Regions from separate parts of the Enterobacter sp. PL_is514 genome, predicted to be linked through region 1. Evidence: predicted binding sites of a transcription regulator. Region 1 holds the regulator's gene; each other region holds the start of a gene.
The links. Region 1 encodes LexA, which represses DNA repair genes until DNA is damaged. Its sites were predicted from a motif close to TNCTGTATGTACATACAGNA; they were not measured.
Positions count from the first base shown of each region.

Region 1 (4,329 bases):
CCAGATACTCGCGGAACACGGTGGAGTAGAGCTTGTTGCCCTTGAAGGTACGACGGATAAAGAATGCGCCCAGGCGACGGAAAATCGGACCTGCTGGCCAGAAATTCAGGTTGATACCGGCTGCAATGTGCGGTGGTACCAGCCCCTGATGATAGAGCACGTAGGAAAGAAGCAGGTAGTCCATATGGCTGCGGTGGCAGGGAACATAGACAATCTCATGGCCATCATGCGCCAGCTGACGTACACGCTCGGCGTTATGAACGTTGATGCCCTGGTAGAGACGGTTCCAGGTAAAGCCGAGAATACGATCGGACAGGCGAATCATCTCATAAGAGAAGTTCGCTGCAATCTCTTCCATCAGCGCAATGGCGTTCTGCTGGGCTTTCTCATGCGATATTTTCTTGCTGCGCGCTTCGTCTTCAACGGCGCGGGCAATCGCTTTGGAGGCCAACAGCTTGTTGAACAGATCCTGACGCGCCGGGAGACGCGGCCCAACGGCAGCAAGGCGCTGACGGGCGAAGTGCATACGCGCCACGCGCGCCAGTTTTTGCGCGATGATCTTGTCGGTGCCGTGCTCGTCCGCCATTCGACGCAGCGAAACGGAAGGGGAGAAACGCACAAAGCTGTCGCGTCCCAGCCAGGAGACCGCGAAGAACTTCTGGATGCCGTTAAGCATGCGCAGCGGCGGGTTCTCTTCACCTTTTTCACGGCCCGGACGACGACCAAACATCACCGATACCGGCACCATCTGCACATCCAGATCGGGGTTGCTGCGGTGCAGGTCGAGATAGTCATGGAACAGCTTGATGGACTCTTCTTTTGGCGTGTAGTAGGTAAACACGCGCGGTCCACCGTGAATGAACACGTAGCGCGGCAGCAGCGTACCGTCAACTTCAAGCGGTTCAAGCGGGTCAGGTAAGTCATGCGCCAGACACTGGGCGCGAAGCGTCAGTAAGTCTGCCTTCGAGTTATAAGGCAAAACGTACATAATAGGACGTGACGTATCGAGTCCCAATTCCAGCGCGGGTTCTGCTGGGATAGACTTGCTTTTTACCAGGATGCTTAATGGTAAATTAAGTAATTTGTAGTAAATTCGTGGCCAGCCGGACATAAACGATGTAAAGCCTCTGGTTAATAATGCAATTGCGGCGCAAGGATAACAGAAAGCGCGCAAAATTTCTGTTGTTACCCGTCATACTTCAGGCTGTAGCGAAACGCGCTACAGTTCCTGTTACTGACGCTTTTTTTCATAAAAGGTTCTTTTAATGGCCAATAATACCACTGGGTTAACGCGTATCATCAAAGCCGCCGGCTATTCATGGAAAGGTTTCCGTGCCGCGTGGATCAACGAAGCCGCCTTTCGCCAGGAGGGCATCGCCGCTATCATCGCGGTGATCGTCGCCTGTTTCCTTGATGTTGATGCGATTACCCGCGTACTTCTTATCGGTTCCGTGCTTCTGGTGATGATAGTGGAAATTCTTAATAGCGCTATTGAGGCCGTGGTTGATCGCATTGGTTCAGATTTCCATGAACTTTCTGGCCGTGCAAAAGACATGGGCTCTGCTGCCGTGTTGCTGGCGATTATCACTGCCGCTATCACCTGGGTCACGCTGCTTTGGTCACATTTCCGATGAGCCTCGAGGAATAATTAAGTCCCTGGTTTTTTGTGCAGTTTTTGGTTCCAAAATCGCCTTTGACTGTATATACTCACAGCATAACTGTATATACACCCAGGGGGCGGAATGAAAGCGTTAACGACCAGGCAGCAAGAGGTGTTTGATCTCATCCGGGATCATATCGGCCAGACGGGTATGCCACCCACGCGTGCGGAAATCGCGCAGCGTCTGGGCTTCCGTTCTCCGAATGCTGCCGAAGAACACCTGAAAGCGCTGGCGCGTAAGGGCGTGATTGAGATTGTTTCGGGCGCGTCACGGGGTATCCGCCTGCTGGTGGAAGAAGAGACGGGCATTCCGCTGGTGGGGCGTGTTGCTGCCGGTGAGCCTTTACTGGCACAGCAGCATATTGAAGGCCATTACCAGGTCGATCCAGCCATGTTCAAACCGAGCGCTGATTTCCTGCTGCGCGTCAGCGGTATGTCGATGAAAGACATCGGTATTCTTGACGGCGATCTGCTTGCGGTGCATAAAACACAGGATGTGCGTAACGGCCAGGTAGTCGTCGCGCGCATTGATGATGAAGTCACCGTCAAACGTCTGAAAAAACAGGGGAACACCGTTCAGCTACTGCCTGAAAACAACGAGTTCTCCCCGATTGTGGTCGATCTTCGCGAACACAACTTCTCTATCGAAGGGCTGGCGGTTGGGGTCATTCGCAACGGCGAATGGCTGTAACCTCTTCCTGACAGGCTATGGCGCCGCTGTAGCCTGCTTCATTCTCCACACCCGGTATTTTTCATGTCACTGCTGACGGCATCCGATAAGGCATTGTGGCGTCTTGCTCTGCCGATGATCTTCTCCAATATTACCGTTCCCTTGCTGGGTCTGGTCGATACGGCCGTTATTGGCCATCTTGATTCGCCTGTTTATCTTGGCGGCGTGGCGATTGGCGCGACGGCAACCAGCTTCCTGTTTATGCTGCTGCTCTTTTTGCGTATGAGCACCACCGGGCTCACGGCACAGGCTTATGGTGCAAAAGATCCGCTGCGTCTGGCGCGCGCGCTGGTCCAGCCGCTGATCCTCGCGCTTGGCGCGGGGGCGTTAATCGTTTTATTGCGTGCGCCCCTGATCGACCTTGCGCTTCATGTTGTTGGCGGCAGCGAGGCGGTATTAGAGCAGGCGCGACGTTTCCTTGAAATCCGCTGGCTCAGCGCGCCCGCGTCACTGGCTAACCTGGTTCTGCTGGGGTGGCTATTGGGCGTGCAGTACGCCCGTGCACCCGTGATTTTGCTGGTGGTGGGTAACCTGCTCAATATCGTTTTGGATGTCTGGCTGGTCATGGGTCTGCATATGAACGTGCAGGGCGCGGCGCTGGCGACGGCGATTGCCGAGTACGGAACTTTTATTATTGGCCTGTGGATGGTCTGGCGCGTGCTGGCGATGCGCGGCATCTCCCTGGCGCTGCTCAAAACCGCATGGCGCGGCAATATCCGTAAGCTGCTGGCGCTTAACCGAGACATCATGCTGCGCTCGCTTCTTCTTCAGCTCTGCTTCGGGGCGCTGACGGTTTTCGGGGCTCGACTGGGGCCAGAAATCGTTGCGGTCAACGCAGTATTGATGACGCTACTGACCTTTACCGCCTACGCGCTGGACGGTTTTGCCTATGCGGTAGAAGCGCATTCCGGGCAGGCGTACGGTGCGCGCGAAAGCGGGCAGCTTCGGGACGTCTGGCGGGCAGCCTGCCGCCAGTCGGGACTGGTGGCGCTGGCGTTCGGTCTGGTTTACGCCTTCTTTGGTGAGCAGATCGTTGCATTGCTGACGTCTATCCCTGCGCTGCGCGAGCTGGCGAGTCACTATCTCATCTGGCAAGTCGTCTTACCGGTGGTCGGCGTCTGGTGTTATCTGCTGGACGGCATGTTTATTGGTGCGACGCGCGGAGCGGAAATGCGTAACAGTATGGCGGTTGCAGCGGCCGGGTTTGGTCTGACGCTGCTGACGCTCCCCTGGCTGGGTAATCACGGTTTGTGGCTGGCCCTGGCCGTTTTCCTCTCGCTGCGAGGGTTGTCGCTGGCGTTTATCTGGCACCGCCACTGGCAAAACAATACCTGGTTCTCTTCACGTCACGATATATCGTGACGGTTAAAGATTCCGAATATGAAACCAACTGCCGAATCCTTAACTACAATAATTATCACGTCCAGCAGAAAAGAACGTAACGGACGTTACGACCCGACGCTTAACTTAAGAGGACACGATGATGAATAAAGACGAAATCGGCGGCAACTGGAAGCAGTTCAAAGGTAAAGCGAAAGAAAAGTGGGGTAAGCTGACGGATGACGATATGACCGTCATTGAAGGTAAACGCGATCAGCTTGTCGGTAAAATTCAGGAACGTTACGGCTACGCGAAAGATCAGGCGGAAAACGAAGTCAAAGACTGGGAAACCCGTAACGACTACCGCTGGTAACGTTGAATAACCCACAGGGCGGCTCTAAGCCGCCTTTTCTTTTGCCGTTAACGCGGCTTTTTCTTCACAAGAATTGAGTGGTCGTGCTGGCACGCGTCCTGATGACGACAGGCTTCCACCTCCACGCACGCGGAACAGAGCCCGTGCGCCTCAATCACGTTATGACGCAGGGCAAACCCCATTTTCGCTGCCAGCGTATGCATAATGTCTTCCACGCCTTCCGCAGCCTCTTCTTTCACCACGCCG
Region 1 covers NZ_JBVPGN010000031.1:65,480-69,808, reverse strand. Annotated here, with positions in the region: gene plsB (glycerol-3-phosphate 1-O-acyltransferase PlsB) at 1-1,111, opposite strand, end outside; gene AC0TNG_RS11310 (diacylglycerol kinase) at 1,266-1,634, shown strand; gene lexA (transcriptional repressor LexA) at 1,743-2,351, shown strand; gene dinF (MATE family efflux transporter DinF) at 2,415-3,752, shown strand; gene AC0TNG_RS11295 (CsbD family protein) at 3,874-4,083, shown strand; gene zur (zinc uptake transcriptional repressor Zur) at 4,131-4,329, opposite strand, start outside.

Region 2 (4,329 bases), on a different contig from region 1:
TGCCGCTGGCTGAGTTACAACGTCTTTGATGCCTTTAACTTCGATCTCTACGCGACGATCTGGAGCCAGGCAGTCGATCAGTGCAGCGCGAGCTTTCACGTTGTCACAGGTGTTGCCAGTAACTGGGTTAGATTCGCCCATACCACGTGGGGAGATCTTGTTAGCTGGGATACCTTTAGAGATCAGGTAATCAACAACAGACTGAGCACGTTTCTCAGACAGTTTCTGGTTGTAAGCGTCAGAACCGATACGGTCGGTGAAGCCCAGAACCACTACAGAACCGTCTTTAGGATCCAGGTTGCTCAGCTGAGAGTACAGCTGATCCAGTGCCTGCTGACCTTCTGGTTTCAGAGTTGCTTTGTTGAAGTTGAACAGAACGTCAGACTTCAGAGTGAAGTGCTTGGTCTGTACTTCTGGAGCTGGAGCCGGCGCTGGAGCAACAACTGGTGCTGCTTCTTCCTGCTGGCCGAAACGGTAGGAAACACCTACGCTCAGCATGCCGTTGTCTGGACGAACACCAACGGTGTTGCCGTCGCCGATGTTGTTAACCCACTGGTATTCCAGACGGGTAGCGATGTCACGGGTCATAGCCCACTCAACGCCACCAGCGAATACTGGGGAAACACCGGTGTCATGGTCGCTACCAACCTGGTTGTTGCTGGAGTCAGCGCGCCATACCATGCCGCCCAGACGGGTGTACACGTCCAGATCGTCAGTTACTGGGTAACCCAGTTTAGCGGTCAGCTGAACGCCCTGTGCTTTGAAAGCGCCGTTTACGGTGTCGCCTTTGTATGGCATACGACCTAACCAGTCGTAACCCATTTCAAAACCAACATACGGGTTAACCTGATAGCCACCGAACGCACCTGCACCAAGCTGGCTCTCGTGAGTCGGGCCATCGTTGTTCAGGTCTTTGTTGTACCAGCCGGTGTCGTGGAACTGAGACCAGCCCAGTTTACCACCTGCATACCAGGTATTATCTTTCGGAGCGGCCTGCGCTACGGTAGCGAAGCCAGCCAGTGCCACTGCAATCGCGATAGCTGTCTTTTTCATTTTTTGCGCCTCGTTATCATCCAAAATTCGCCATGAAAGTCTCAAGAGAGAATCACGGTTAAATCCTTCACCGGGGGGCGTGGTCAAATATAAATCTACCGATATCTTCGGCTTAGGCCGAGCACCCCTGGCGATGTAAAGTCTACAACGTAGCTGAAAACTTACAAGTGTGAAGTCTGTCAGGCATATGAAAAAAAAAGTTCCGTATACCGATTATTTAACATTTTTAGAACGAATTTTGTGCAATAAAATGAAGGAGAACCGCACCAGACAAGCCTTGCCGCAATTTTCAGACCGGGAACTTTAATGCCATCTTGTGGTCGAAAAAAATTCCAGGAAAAATCTTAATTTCACTCAATGATACAAATTTGAGTGAATTTTTAGCCCAGAAAGTTGTCCTCTGCGGTAAGAATCCGATCGAACCGGACGCATAATGAACCCGATCGCACTCCCTTCTTCAGCGGCTTCAGTCAGACGGAAATGTTCCTCTTCCGTCAATTCTTCGGGTAACCATCCAATTACCACGCTGTAATTTCCGGTGCGTAACGCGCGGATCATCGACTCAACGGTATCGCACGGCGAGAGCTGATTAATCTGCATGACCTTGGTCAGCGGAAGGCCAGCGGACTGAACCCACTCACGGCTCAGTTTTTGTTGAGGCGTGAGCCAAAGCTGCCAGCGCGATTGCTGACCAAGCTGTTGTAATAACGGCAACAGCAGAAGTTGCGTCAACAGGGGCTGGTCTTCACGATAAACCACTTCACTGATAAGCCCTGTGGAAACACGCTCGACGGAATTCTGCGCGACATTGCCTGCGGCAGAAGAGAGAGAGATTGCGCGATTTGCATAGCCTGAAGTGTGCATATTCATTCCAGCCCTGTAGTTACTGTATGGATATACAGTAACCCCTGTATGCATAAAGATCAACCTCATTTTCGGAAAGCGACTCGCAAAATTCATTCAATCTTGATGCCCCTGGAAAAATCATCTTGCTCAACGGCGATAAGTTGCCTATTTTCCTGCTAACGGATCCGCTAGTAAGAAATTTCGTTGTTATTTTATGATTTTGAAGGGAAATATCATGAAAAAGATATCTTATGAACGGATTTATAAATCCCAGGAATACCTCTCCCCGTTGGGTGAGATTCATCATCGTGCGCTGTTTGGAGGCTACACCCTGGCGGTGGATGATGCGGTTTTTGCCATGGTGTCTGATGGCGAGCTTTATCTTCGGGCTTGTGAGGAGAGTGCGAAATACTGCGTAAAGAATGCCTCCTCATTTTTGACATTGATAAAGCGAGGCCGCCCGGTGCTGCTCAACTATTATCGTGTGGATGACGGATTATGGCAGGACAGGGAGCGGTTGCTTCAGCTCTCCTCGTTTGCGCTCAGTGCGGCAAGAAAAGAGCGCTATCAGCGCCATCAACGAAACCGACTCAAGGATCTGCCAAACCTGACCTTTCAGCTTGAAGTCTTGCTTTTTGAAGCTGGTATTACCAATGAAGAAACACTCCGGGCGCTGGGTGCCAGAGCCAGCTGGCTGAAGATGCGGGCGAAAAATAAAGCGCTCAGTATTAAAGTTCTCTTCGCGCTCGAAGGGGCTATTGAGGGGCTGCATGAGGCGGCACTCCCGGCAGGCATTCGCCGGGAGCTGACGGAGTGGTTTAATGCGCTGCCTGAGCCACAGGAGAATCACTCCTCCAGGTAGCGATTTGCTGTTGCAGCCGGCAAATTTCAGGCAGCAGAGCGATAAGCAGGCCTATCTGCTGAAGGACCAGCGGCGCTTTGCTGTCGTTTCCCGGGTCAAGATGCGCAATGCGTTGCGCCAGTTCATTCAGCGCCTGTTGCACGCGTGGCTCATCGGCTGGGCGGTGATGAAGCGCGTCATCGACATAACAGACGGCGTCATCGAGCAGGTTGAGAATACCCGGGTTGGTGAGCTTCTCACGGTGGGCACCCAGCGTCGAAATATAGCTGGTAAACGTATGGTTCAGGCAGAGCAGGCGGAACGCAGTCTCACGAATTTCCGCCGTGGCGCGAGGCTCCGTTGACATGTTAGAGACAACGGAGGCCAGTTCTGCATCACTGTTGTGCGCATCACGACGTGCTATCCGGTAAGCCAGGCGGTTATCGCGCCCCTGGTGGTACTGCTCCAGGATAGCGTCAAGGTATCGACAGTTGGCATTCATCGCCCTGTCGACCACGCGCGGTAAATTACGGAAACGCCAGTCCGGCCAGATAAAGCTGACCGCGGCCCAGGCAATTGCGCAGCCAATCAGGGTATCGATCACGCGGGGCAGGGCGACTTCAAAGCCTTCACCCAGCAGGTTAAAGCAGAGCAGCACCAGCAGCGTGATGAACATGGTGGCGTGGGCATACTGCACGTTGCGAAACGCGAAGAACAGCACGCCGGTGATCACGATCAGAATCAATTGACCTTCGACGGAAGGCACGAAATAGAGCACCGGAAGGCCGATCGCGACGCCAACCAGCGTACCGATAATACGCAGCGCAAGACGATGTCGGGTGGCGTTATAGTTCGGCTGGCAGACAAACAGGCTGGTGAGCAGGATCCAGTAGCCGTGGTGCAGCCCGGTTATCTGGATAAAGGCATACCCCACGCACAGCACCAGCGACATTCTCACCGCGTGGCGAAAGAGAGCCGACTCCGGCGTAAAGTTGCGGCTCAGGCGTAGCCACATATCGCTAACGCCGTGCACGCTGTCATCAGCAAGCTGGTTTTCCACCTCACTGCCCGGCAGTGCCATCGCCTGTTCGGACTCAATGGTTGCCAGCTGTGCATCAATAGCCCGCAGGTTGTTCAGCAGAAAGCCCAGCGCTTTGATGTGTTCCGGTGACGTTCCGCTGGCCTGAACGCGGTCGAGCGCCGCATCAAGGTGGCTGAATACGCGTTCAAAGCGGGGATCATGCTGATAGGGCGTGCGCAGCAGAATGGAGCGCGAGAGCCGCTGACACGCCTGAGACTGCATGGAGAGCAGGCGCTGGAAGCGGAACATCACGTCGCTGTAGCGGAACCTCTCGCGCAGGGCGGCATACTGAACGTGCGAGGAGCTCGCACGTTCATGAATATCCTGGGCGGCAAAATAGTAGTGTAAGGTCCTTCGCGTTCCGCGCTGACCGCGATCGCCGCGCAGACGGGTCAGCAGAGAGGCTTTTGTCTGGTTAAGGGTGGCAACCAGCTGGCCGTTTGCCAGCGCCAGATCGTAGAGCGGAGCCTGGCTTTCTTCCTCGATATCCGGGTCGAACCGCCGGGAT
Region 2 covers NZ_JBVPGN010000036.1:455,336-459,664, forward strand. Annotated here, with positions in the region: gene ompA (porin OmpA) at 1-1,053, opposite strand, end outside; gene sulA (SOS-induced cell division inhibitor SulA) at 1,408-1,917, opposite strand; gene AC0TNG_RS22435 (TfoX/Sxy family DNA transformation protein) at 2,135-2,761, shown strand; gene yccS (YccS family putative transporter) at 2,718-4,329, opposite strand, start outside.
Region 2: a site for LexA is predicted at 1,938-1,957, ahead of sulA (SOS-induced cell division inhibitor SulA). Genes of this name have one in related genera too.

Region 3 (4,329 bases), on a different contig from region 1:
TCCTCGACCGCCAGCCGGTGTATCAGCTTTATACGCTGATGAACCGTGCCATTCTTTTTGGCGGAGAACACCTGGTTAACGCCCAGCGGGCACTCGAGCGTATGCTTGCCGCCTGAGACGCGAACGGGTGGCCTTGCCGCCACCCTTATCGCTTACAGAAAACCGAGCAGTGAGAAGAAGAAGTATCCCGCCACAATGATGATCACGGGAAGGATATAGAGCGGGAAAATTTGCAGGAAAATGGTGTGACGCGGCACAACAATGCGGGATTCGATCTGCTCCCGACTCATGCCTTCCGGGCCTTTGGCCTGCTCCAGAATCAACTGATCCTCAACGCCTTCGCGTAAAAAGCGCGTCTGGCGGCTCATCCTCGCGCCAGAGGCCTGCAGTGCCAGCGCAACAAAGATCAGGGCGTATATCACCCAAAAGCCGATATTCAGCTGTTGATGAAAATCCGGGGTGGGTGAGTTAAACCAGAAGACATTCAAAAATGGCGTATTAAAACGCATCATCTCAATCATGACATGAGCGAAATCAAGCATTACCGCATTGATACCCGGCTGTTTTTCGCTGTGATCGTACATAAATTTGAGTACAGAAATCAGCGTAGAAATGACGGCAGGAATAAAAATCACCCAGCCAGCAATACGTTTTAAGACCGCAATGCGTCCAGCTTGTTGATACGTCATCAGTTCCTCTTCATAAAGACGCGTTATTTGTGCCTAAGTCTACCTGCTGGCCATCAATTTCGCCCGCTCTTTAAAAGCAATATGCTAAATTGCAGATTGTGCTTAGCACGTATCGTCTGTCGAACACCCTGGATAAGGAGACGTTGTGATGTCGACACCGCGCCAAATTCTTGCCGCAATTTTTGACATGGATGGATTACTGATCGATTCCGAACCGCTGTGGGATCGCGCCGAACTAGATGTAATGGCCAGTCTGGGCGTCGATATCAGCCGCCGTAATGAACTACCCGATACGCTGGGCCTGCGCATCGATATGGTGGTTGACCTGTGGTTTGCCCAACAGCCGTGGGTGGGTCCCGATCGCAATGAGGTGACCGCACGCATTATCAGCCGCGCCATTTCTCTGGTGGAAGAGAGCCGGCCGCTGCTGCCCGGCGTACGTGAGGCTGTCGCGCTGTGTAAAGCCCAGGGGCTGAAGGTTGGCCTGGCTTCCGCTTCACCGCTGCATATGCTGGAAAAAGTGCTCACGATGTTTGAACTGCGCGACAGTTTTGACGCGCTGGCGTCCGCTGAAAAATTGCCTTACAGCAAGCCGCACCCGCAGGTCTATCTGGACTGTGCCGCTAAGCTCGGCCTGGATCCCCTCAGCTGCGTTGCGTTGGAAGATTCCGTTAACGGCATGGTGGCCTCTAAAGCCGCGCGGATGCGCTCCATTGTGGTGCCTGCGGAAGAAGGCCGCCACGATCCCCGGTTTGCGCTTGCCGACGTGAAGCTACATTCACTGGCAGAACTGACGGCGCGCCACCTGCAGGGCGGTTAACGCCCTCCTCCGGTTTGTGACAAACAGTTACACCGTCACCTCTTCCGCCTACTGTATAAAAACCCTATACTGTATGAATTGACAGTTTCGTGGGTTTTATCATGACGGCGGAAGGCCACCTGCTTTTTTCTATTGCATGCGCAGTATTTGCCAAAAACGCTGAACTTACCCCCGTGCTGGCACAGGGGGACTGGTGGCATATTGTCCCTTCCGCCGTATTGACCTGTCTGCTGCCCGACATCGACCATCCCAAATCCTTCCTCGGACAGCGTCTGAAATGGGTGTCGAAACCCATCGCCCGCGCGTTCGGCCACCGGGGGTTTACGCACAGCCTGCTGGCCGTGTTTGGCCTGCTGACGCTGTTCTATTTAAAAGTGCCTGAAAGCTGGATAGTCCCCGCCGATGCCATCCAGGGGATGGTGCTGGGCTATTTAAGCCATATTCTGGCCGATATGCTGACGCCTGCGGGCGTGCCGCTGCTATGGCCCTGCCGCTGGCGTTTCCGTTTTCCCATCCTCGCACCGCAGAAAGGTAACCAGCTTGAGCGGGTATTGTGCATGGCGCTGTTTGCTTACGCCGTCTGGATGCCGCAAACCTTGCCCGAAAACAGTGCAGTTCGCTGGTCATCCCAGATGATTAATTCGCTGCAATTTCAGTTTAATCGCTTTATTCATCACCAGATTGAACAGTAAACCGACAAAATTATCCCATTTGTCATAACCCATTCCATTTGGATATAAGCGCTACATCACACTTCTGCTAACCTTCCGCCAACAGGATCGGTAAAAACCGACCCAATAATAAATCAGGAGAACGGGGATGAATTTTCCACTCATCGCGAACGTCGTTGTGTTCGTTATATTGCTATTGCTTCTCGCGCAGGCGCGCCACAAACAGTGGAGCCTGGCGAAAAAGGTGCTGGTTGGTCTGGCCATGGGTGTCGTATTTGGTCTGGCATTACAGGCAATTTATGGCTCCGATAATCCAGTTCTGAAAGATTCCATTCAGTGGTTCAACATTGTCGGTAACGGCTATGTCCAGCTGCTGCAGATGATCGTTATGCCGCTGGTGTTCGCCTCTATTCTGAGCGCCGTGGCCCGCCTGCATAACGCCACTCAGCTAGGAAAAATCAGTTTCCTGACCATTGGTACGCTGCTGTTCACCACGCTGATTGCCGCGCTGGTGGGTGTGCTGGTCACCAACCTGTTTGGCCTGACCGCAGAAGGTCTGGTTCAGGGTACCGCTGAAACGGCACGTCTTACCGCAATTCAGACCAACTATGTGGGTAAAGTAGCTGACCTGACCGTGCCGCAGATGGTGCTCTCCTTCATTCCGAAGAACCCGTTTGCTGACCTGACCGGTGCGAGCCCAACCTCGATCATCAGCGTGGTTATTTTCGCCGCGTTCCTGGGCGTCGCGGCGCTGAAGCTGCTGAAAGACGACGCGCCAAAAGGCGAACGCGTTCTGACCGCGATTGACACCCTGCAAAGCTGGGTGATGAAACTGGTTCGTCTGGTTATGCAGCTCACCCCTTACGGCGTGCTGGCGCTGATGACCAAAGTGGTTGCCGGCTCTAACCTGCAGGACATCATTAAGCTGGGCAGCTTCGTTGTCGCCTCTTATCTGGGCCTGGGCATTATGTTCGTGGTGCACGGCATCCTGCTGGGCGTGAACGGCGTCAGCCCGCTGAAATACTTCCGTAAAGTCTGGCCGGTACTGACCTTTGCCTTCACCAGCCGTTCCAGCGCCGCGTCTATTCCGCTGAACGTTGAAGCGCAAACCCGTCGTCTGGGCGTGCCTGAATCCATCGCCAGCTTCTCTGCCTCCTTTGGTGCCACCATTGGTCAGAACGGCTGTGCGGGTCTGTACCCGGCGATGCTGGCCGTGATGGTCGCGCCGACGGTGGGTATCAACCCGCTGGATCCGGTATGGATCGCCACGCTGGTCGGGATTGTTACCGTAAGCTCCGCAGGCGTTGCGGGTGTTGGCGGTGGCGCAACCTTCGCCGCGCTGATTGTGCTGCCTGCGCTGGGTCTGCCCGTAACGCTGGTCGCCCTGCTGATCTCCGTTGAGCCGCTGATCGACATGGGTCGTACCGCGCTGAACGTGAGCGGCTCCATGACCGCCGGTACGCTGACCAGCCAGTGGCTGAAGCAGACCGACAAAACGATTCTGGAAAGTGAAGACGACGCCGAGCTGGCGCACCGTTAATCACGGTAGAAATAAAAAAACCGCCATCAGGCGGTTTTTTTATGGCTGTTATTCTTCAACCTCTTCATCCTGGCGGATCTGCATCGCCCACCGCTGTGCGGACTCCGGCACCGTAAACGTGGGAGAGCGACGGAAATGTTCGCCGATCAGCACAAAGGCCACGTATTTCCCCCGCAGCAGCCAGACATCACGAAAGCCCTCCACTTTCAGGGCATGGTCAGGCGGCGCGGGCTCAACGCGGGGCACATAGCTAATAACCTGGCGGTTTTGTTGACGAAGAGGTTTCATAAGCGACGGATTCACTAAAGCAAAATTCTTGAAGCAGGAAAATTCTATGATAGCCGATCCTGCTGCCTTCCGTCGCGCTCCGAGTGGGTGAGATGGCTCCTTTCGCTAATCACGGCATATGAAAACTCTTAGTTCGCGAACCATGTCGCGACATTGTTCTATCCTTAATAGGGTTTTTAGCAATGGATAAAGGAGAAGCGTGCAATGTCGAACAAAGATAAAACACATCAATCACCGATTCATGGCACTGAAGAATCTCAACCGGGTATGGACTCTCTCGCCCCTGCAGACGGCTCTCACCGCCCCTCCCCTGGCCCCTCA
Region 3 covers NZ_JBVPGN010000034.1:57,661-61,989, reverse strand. Annotated here, with positions in the region: gene AC0TNG_RS15880 (fructosamine kinase family protein) at 1-116, shown strand, start outside; gene AC0TNG_RS15875 (YniB family protein) at 153-689, opposite strand; gene hxpB (hexitol phosphatase HxpB) at 838-1,509, shown strand; gene AC0TNG_RS15865 (metal-dependent hydrolase) at 1,611-2,201, shown strand; gene AC0TNG_RS15860 (L-cystine transporter) at 2,329-3,720, shown strand; gene cedA (cell division activator CedA) at 3,769-4,056, opposite strand; gene katE (catalase HPII) at 4,213-4,329, shown strand, end outside.
Region 3: a site for LexA is predicted at 1,577-1,596, ahead of AC0TNG_RS15865 (metal-dependent hydrolase). Genes of this name have one in related genera too.